DNA from 3 places in the Robertmurraya beringensis genome. Region 2 is predicted to be linked to each of the others. Evidence: riboswitches for the same ligand, from Rfam matches in the RefSeq annotation. Region 2 holds a riboswitch; each other region holds the start of a gene.

Region 1 (2,325 bases), on a different contig from region 2:
GGTAGAGACAATGAAGTCATGCTGTTTTCGTCTTGGGCGCTTAATAACACAAAAAACTGAGTCAGTATAGAAAATTCCTTGACAAGTGTTTCTTCATTATCAAGTGCCCTGATTTTAAAATCAGAAATTTCTTCCGAAATATTGGACGGTATTGTTTCATTTTCTTCCAAGGCGCTTAACCATTTCAAAGGTAACAACTCCAGTCCCTATAATTTAAATTTATTTAACCTCGAAGTATGACCATCCGTTTGCCCATGCTCCATACACACCATTTTTAACAGTGGTAAATGTACCTCCAAGTCGGGCACGATATGCACCGTCAGAGAGAGTAGTAGATCCTTCATTTCTAATAGTAGAACTTGGTGTATTAATTCGATAATTGAAAGGTAAAGTTTTATGGGGCTCCCAACCTCCATTAAGGAAGCCATGGTCTTTTTGAATTTCTACAGTTACATTACTATAAGAAATTACATCACCACCAACCTGAATTGTCCAAGGGCAATATACGTTATTGCTAATAGAATAACAAGAGACTGTACCACGAGCAAAGTCTAACCCGAAAGTTGAAACCCCTCCACCAGTACCAGTTTTTTTATTAATTGGAGCATAGTCTGTAGTCGCAGTATTACCAACGGATGTTACTTCTGTCGAAGCTGCCTGGGATTGATTTGGAAATGAAGAGAATAAGAGAATCGTAAATAGAAAGAAATACAAATATTTTTTCAAAAAAAATACACTCCTATAGTTTTTTACAATAATGAGAATTATTGGTTAATAGTATTGTACTTTAAAAAAATGCTTCTACCAATAGAATCCAAATATTTTAAATATCTAACTGCCTCAACTACCGGCAATCCTTCCTCGTCTAAAAGAATGTATCTTTTTTTATTATTATCTAGTAATACCTCTTGTACCCTCATTTTCTCACCACATCCCTCTAATAAATTATACATATTAAACTATCAATAACTAGTATTGTTTATCTATTTATTATGTACAAAAATAACAGAATGAAATGACATTCTGACTTATTAGCCTACTAATATTGTAGTATATTTAATTCCAACTAGATGCTTTTCTATTTTATTTTATATGATATAATGAGTACGAAATAATAAACTACATACGAAGAAACCACAAGGGGAGCGTTATGCTGAGAGTGAACGTTTGTTCTGACCCTTTGAACCTGTTAGATAATTCTAGCGCAGGGATGTGGACTGACTGAATTTTTCTTGCAATCATGTCTCTCTACACTCTCCTTGAGGTTTCAGAAAAAGGGGAGATTTTTTTATGGGAAACAAACGACTAATTATGATGATTGAAGCTTCTTTTTTTGCAGCTTTTGCACTAATTCTTGACCTTCTACCATCGATCAAGCTATCGCCTAATATTTCTATTTCATTTGCGATGCTACCAATTTTAATTATTGCTTTTAGATGGGGATTCCTTGCAGCAACAGCTTCTGGCTTTTTATGGGGACTGTTACAAATTGCTATGGGTGATGCTTATATTTTAACTCCGTTACAGGGTTTCATTGAGTATTTTCTTGCCTTTGCGTTTATTGGATTTGCAGGTTTCTTTATGAAAAAAATTCAGGTTGCACTAACTGAAAATAAGAAGAAAGCCCTTCAATGGATCATAGTTGCCACATTCGTCGGAAGTGCTGCACGTTATTTTTGGCATTTTATCGCAGGATTTTTATTCTGGGGAGAAAATGCACCGGATGGGATGTCGCCACTCTTATTTTCACTAGGTGTGAACGGTGGTACCATGATTGGGGCCGCCATCTATTGTTCCATTGTTTTATTCCTTTTAGTGTCAAGTTCTCCAAGATTCCTGTTACACAAAAGGATTTCCTCAGAGAACGTAAAAAAAATATCGTAATTTAACTCTCGTCCAATGTTTTGGACGAGTTTTTTGTATGGTTTTTCCTATATGTGAGAAACTATCCAAATAACTAACATTCAAATGGAGGCTTTCATGAAAAAAACTTCATTTATCATGATCCTAGTCATTTTTACAATGTTTCCTCATCATGGGTATGGCCAGGAAATGAAAAAGGCAGCTATTATCATTGATGATTTTGGAGGTGGTGTAGGAGGTGTAAAGGATTTTTTAGAAGGTGACGTACAAATAACGGCAGCTATTATGCCATTTAATGAACTTTCAAAAAAGCATGCAGAATGGGCATATGAAAATGGTTTAGAGATCATGGTACATTTGCCCATGCAGCCAAAAAAGGGAAAGGCCTCTTGGTTAGGACCAAAGCCAATCACCAATGACTTATCAAAAGAAGAAGTAAGAAAGAGAGTCATTGATGCGATC
Region 2 (2,325 bases):
CATGACGAAATTCAGTGAAGATATCTAAGCTTTGTTGCTTTTCGGTATCCGCTTTTGAAATGGTAGGATACATCGGCCCAATTCCTAAGTAATCAGCTCCGTTTAGAACGGCCTGAAGTCCCTCTTCAACCGTGTGTGTGGATACACCAAGAATTTTCTTAGGACCTATTGTCTCCCTCACATATTTTGCATTTTCATCATCCTGGCCAACATGTACTCCATCAGCATCAAGAGCGATAGCCAGTGGTAGATCATCATTGACGATAAATGGGATCTTATGTGTCCCGCAGAGTTCTCGCAGTTTTTTTCCAAGTTCGTACTTCTCAATTTCTCCGAGAGTGCTGATCCCTTTTTCTCGATATTGATAACAAGTAATTCCACCTTCAATGGCTAGAGCTAACGTCTCTTCAGGTGTTCGATTCAAGCAGTCTTGACTGCCCATAATAAAATACAGTTTTAGAAAATCCATTTCCTTTTGCTCCCTCATATGGATGTTACTTCTGCAATGCTGACTTTGGCGAGGTCTACCACATCAGAGGATGAAGTGAGCATGAGTTGATTAAGAAATTCCATCTGAAAAGTGCCAACATGTTGGTCACCTGTCGCTAAAATCGCACGCTCAGCAACTGCACCATAAAAGGCTGATGCTCCTGCCGCTGCGAGTAAATAATTGGTTTCTACACTTGCAAACGCTCCTACGACAGATGAAAATAAGCAACCAGTTCCAGTTACTTTTGTTAGAAGTGGATGCCCGTTTGAAATAATAATCGATTCTTCACCATTAGAAACAACATCGTCTTTTCCGGTAACCACAACGGTCATATGTAATTTTTGAGCTGCCATTCGAGCAAGGTCTGTGATATTCCCTTCACCTGTACCAGAATCCACACCGCGTGTTTGCCATTCTTCTCCTATTACGTTGGCTACCTCTGCAGCATTTCCGCGTAATAGGCTAATGTTCACTTCAGATAGAAGTCGTTTTACAGTATTTGTGCGGTATGGTGTTGCACCAGCTCCAACCGGGTCAAGGACGACTGGAACGCCTTTTTCATTCGCTGCTTGACCAGCAATGATCATCGCTTCTACTTCAGGTTCCCTTAATGTGCCGATATTGAGCACAAGGGAATTCGCGATGCTTACCATCTCAGCTACTTCTTCTTTGGCATAGGCCATCACTGGTGAAGCGCCAAGAGCTAACAATCCATTAGCAACAAAATTAGTTACTACTACATTCGTCATATTATGAACTAACGGTGATTGCTCTCTTACTCTATCAATTAATGTTAAAAATTCATGACTCATTTTTCCCTGCTCCTTTCATATTAGCAAAACGATTTCAAGACAAAAAAAGCCAGATTCTTATAGAACCTGGCATAGTTACGAAACAATAAACATTTATCTTCGCAGTAACTACTTCCCTCCGCTGGTATGAGCCAGATCAGGTTCCAAGAGTCGAAAACTGAATTGTTTTCTCTCAGCCCGAACATACGGGCCCCCCTAGTAGATTTCCTATGAAACTATATTTACATCATAGTGGAAGGTTTTTTATAACGCAACTATAAATTATTTAAAAAGTAAAAAAAGTTCCCCCTGTACCAACAGGAGGAAGCCGATTAAATCGTAAATTTCCTTAAAACTTCTTTTAAGTTAATCGCCATTTCATTAACTGTCTGAACAGAAGAAGCGATTTCCTCCATCGTTGCCAACTGTGCCTCAGCAGATGCAGCAACCGCATAAGAGGAGTTCGAATTTACCTTTGCAATTTCTGTTAGCACTTCGATATTGGCAGTTACACATTTGGAACTTTCCGTCATTTTTTGGACATATTGATGAATAGACTGAATCGTTTTACGAATGTCTGTGATAGAGTCAGTGATTTGTATAAAAGATCTTCCCGCTTCATTTACAGCGATTGACCCATTTTCTACTTCAAGCGTATTTTTTTCCATTGCTTTTACGGCTTGATTTGTACCGGTTTGGATTTTCAAAATAAGATCTATAATTTCGTTAGAAGAGCTCTTTGACTGTACGGCAAGTTTCCGGACCTCATCAGCAACCACAGAAAAACCTTTCCCATGCTCCCCGGCTCGTGCTGCTTCAATCGCAGCATTTAAAGCGAGTAAGTTCGTTTGATCTGCAATACCAGTGATCACTTTGGTTATTTGACTGATTTCCTTTGATTGTCTTCCAAGGTTACCAATCACTCCTGCCACTTCGATTACAGAGTCATGTATATGTGACATTTGCTTTATTGCATTCTCTACGACCTTGTTTCCGTTTTTAGACACTCCATCGACCATATTAGCTGAAGCTTCCAGTTTTTCT
Region 3 (2,325 bases), on a different contig from region 2:
TGGATCGTACAAACCAATAATATCTCCACTAACCGCTTCATCAACCGTGTTTCGGTCATCCGCCATAAACTGTGTTGATTGAGAAAGCTTCATTGACTTTCCTAAGCGTGGGATATTGACTGTCATCCCTCTTTCGAATTTTCCTGAACATACACGTAAAAAGGCAATTCTATCCCTATGAGCAGGATTCATATTAGCTTGAATCTTAAAAATAAAGCCTGAGAAATCCTCTGATAATGGATCGATTTTTCCTTCTGTAGATTCCCGTGCTTGAGGTGCAGGTGCAAATTGAAGATAGGTTTCTAGAAAAGTTTGAACACCAAAGTTCGCTAGGGCGCTACCAAAGAATACAGGTGTTAGTTCCCCATTTGCTATTCTTTCACGAGAAAACTCATTCCCCGCTTCATTTAATAGCATGATTTCTTCCAACGTCTGGTCATATAAGGAGTATTGCTTTAATTTATGATCTCCTTCTATTTCTCCATCTTCATTTAACCCAACAAAACGTTCTTCCTCATCTACTCGGAATTGTTCAATTCGCTTGTAAAAACGGTCATATATACCGAGAAATTCTTTCCCCATTCCAATCGGCCAGTTCATCGGATATGATTCTATTCCCATAACCTCTTCTAGTTCAGCTAAAAGTTCTAATGGAGATTTCCCCTGACGATCAAGCTTATTAATAAAGGTGAAAATCGGAATGCCTCTCATTCGACATACTTTAAATAGCTTTAAGGTCTGCTCCTCAATCCCTTTTGCTGAATCGATTATCATGACCGCACTATCAACAGCTGTAAGAGTACGATACGTATCTTCACTGAAGTCTTGGTGACCTGGTGTATCAAGAATATTTACTCGACAGTCATTATAATCAAATTGCATCACACTCGACGTAACGGAAATACCACGTTGTTTTTCAATTTCCATCCAATCGCTCGTAGCAAACTTACCCGTTTTCTTTCCTTTAACTGTTCCCGCATCACGAATGGCTCCACCAAATAACAATAACTTCTCAGTTAATGTCGTTTTCCCAGCATCTGGGTGGGAAATGATCGCAAATGTGCGACGCGATTGTACATCATCTTTAAAATTTTTTGCCATTATAGAAATTCCTTTCTTTCCTTACACAAATTCATCCATAACTTCAATCTTATCGTGACTGTTTAAAGTTTGCAATGTGTTCTTTACAAAAGCAACAACAAACATATCATTATGTTCATTTTCCAAGAAAGTTCTTCCTTTTCAAGAAAATAATTTCTGCTATAATGAGATAGAAATGAAACTAAATAGGTAAGAATTGTAGGGGAACCGATGAAGACCGGTTGAGAGTGCATCCCATTGATGCTGACCCTTTGAACCTGATCTGGATGAAACCAGCGTAGGGAACATATTCTTTAGACAATCATATTGTTTAAACATATGCGCCCGGTTCAAAAACTGCGGCGCTTTTTGTCGTCTATGGGGCCAGGTCATGTTCCTACTTATACCATTGGAGGAGAAAGTAATGAAAAAATGGATAGCTGCAATAACAGCTTCTGTATTACTCGCAGGTTGTTCAGAAACAAATGAACAGCAAACAGAACAAGAGGAGTCAAGCGCTGACTTAAAAAAAGTGACTGTCGTTCTTGATTGGACTCCAAATACGAATCACACAGGACTATATGTTGCAAAAGAAAAGGGCTTTTTTGAAGAGGAAGGTCTTGATGTGACCATTCAGATGCCTGGAGAAGCTGGTGCTGACCAACTTGTTGCTTCTGAGAAAGCTGATTTTGGTGTAGGTTATCAAGAAGGAATTACACAGGCAAGAGTACAAGGAGTACCGCTTGTTTCTATAGCTGCGGTTATTCAACACAACACTTCTGGTTTCGCATCACCGGCATCTAAAAATATTCAATCCCCTAAAGATTTTGAGGGAAAAACATACGGTGGTTGGGGTTCACCTGTTGAAGAATCCGTCATCGACTCACTTATGAAGCAAGAACAAGCAGATGTAGAAAAGGTGAATATTGTAAACATAGGCGATGCGGACTTCTTTACCGCTGTTAAACGTGATATTGACTTTGCTTGGATATACTACGGTTGGACAGGCGTAGAAGCGGAATTACGAGGAGAAGACATTAATATGGTCTACTTAACCGATTACTCCGAAAAGTTAGACTACTATACACCTGTTTTAACCACTAGCGAAAACATGATTAACAACGATCCTGAAACAGTAAGAGCTTTTGTTAATGCCGCTTCAAAAGGCTATGAATTTGCTATCGACAATCCTTCCGATGCCGCTGACGTCTTAATCAAAGCTGCTCCAGAACTTGACGCAGAGCT

The links. Region 2 has a riboswitch for thiamine pyrophosphate ahead of thiM (hydroxyethylthiazole kinase). Riboswitches for the same ligand answer to the same signal wherever they lie in the genome.
Region 1: another riboswitch for thiamine pyrophosphate. It lies ahead of thiT (energy-coupled thiamine transporter ThiT); the one in region 2 lies ahead of thiM (hydroxyethylthiazole kinase).
Region 3: another riboswitch for thiamine pyrophosphate. It lies ahead of ACFFHF_RS19005 (ABC transporter substrate-binding protein); the one in region 2 lies ahead of thiM (hydroxyethylthiazole kinase).

The regions. Positions count from the first base shown of each region.
Region 1 covers NZ_JBHLUU010000122.1:8,418-10,742, forward strand. The annotation lists gene ACFFHF_RS19930 (hypothetical protein) at 1-188, opposite strand, end outside; gene ACFFHF_RS19935 (hypothetical protein) at 220-726, opposite strand; gene ACFFHF_RS19940 (hypothetical protein) at 765-920, opposite strand; TPP riboswitch at 1,130-1,228, shown strand; gene thiT (energy-coupled thiamine transporter ThiT) at 1,291-1,884, shown strand; gene ACFFHF_RS19950 (divergent polysaccharide deacetylase family protein) at 1,981-2,325, shown strand, end outside.
Region 2 covers NZ_JBHLUU010000127.1:131,505-133,829, forward strand. The annotation lists gene thiE (thiamine phosphate synthase) at 1-469, opposite strand, end outside; gene thiM (hydroxyethylthiazole kinase) at 484-1,302, opposite strand; TPP riboswitch at 1,399-1,509, opposite strand; gene ACFFHF_RS23550 (methyl-accepting chemotaxis protein) at 1,614-2,325, opposite strand, start outside.
Region 3 covers NZ_JBHLUU010000119.1:46,978-49,302, forward strand. The annotation lists gene ACFFHF_RS19000 (peptide chain release factor 3) at 1-1,101, opposite strand, end outside; TPP riboswitch at 1,292-1,402, shown strand; gene ACFFHF_RS19005 (ABC transporter substrate-binding protein) at 1,505-2,325, shown strand, end outside.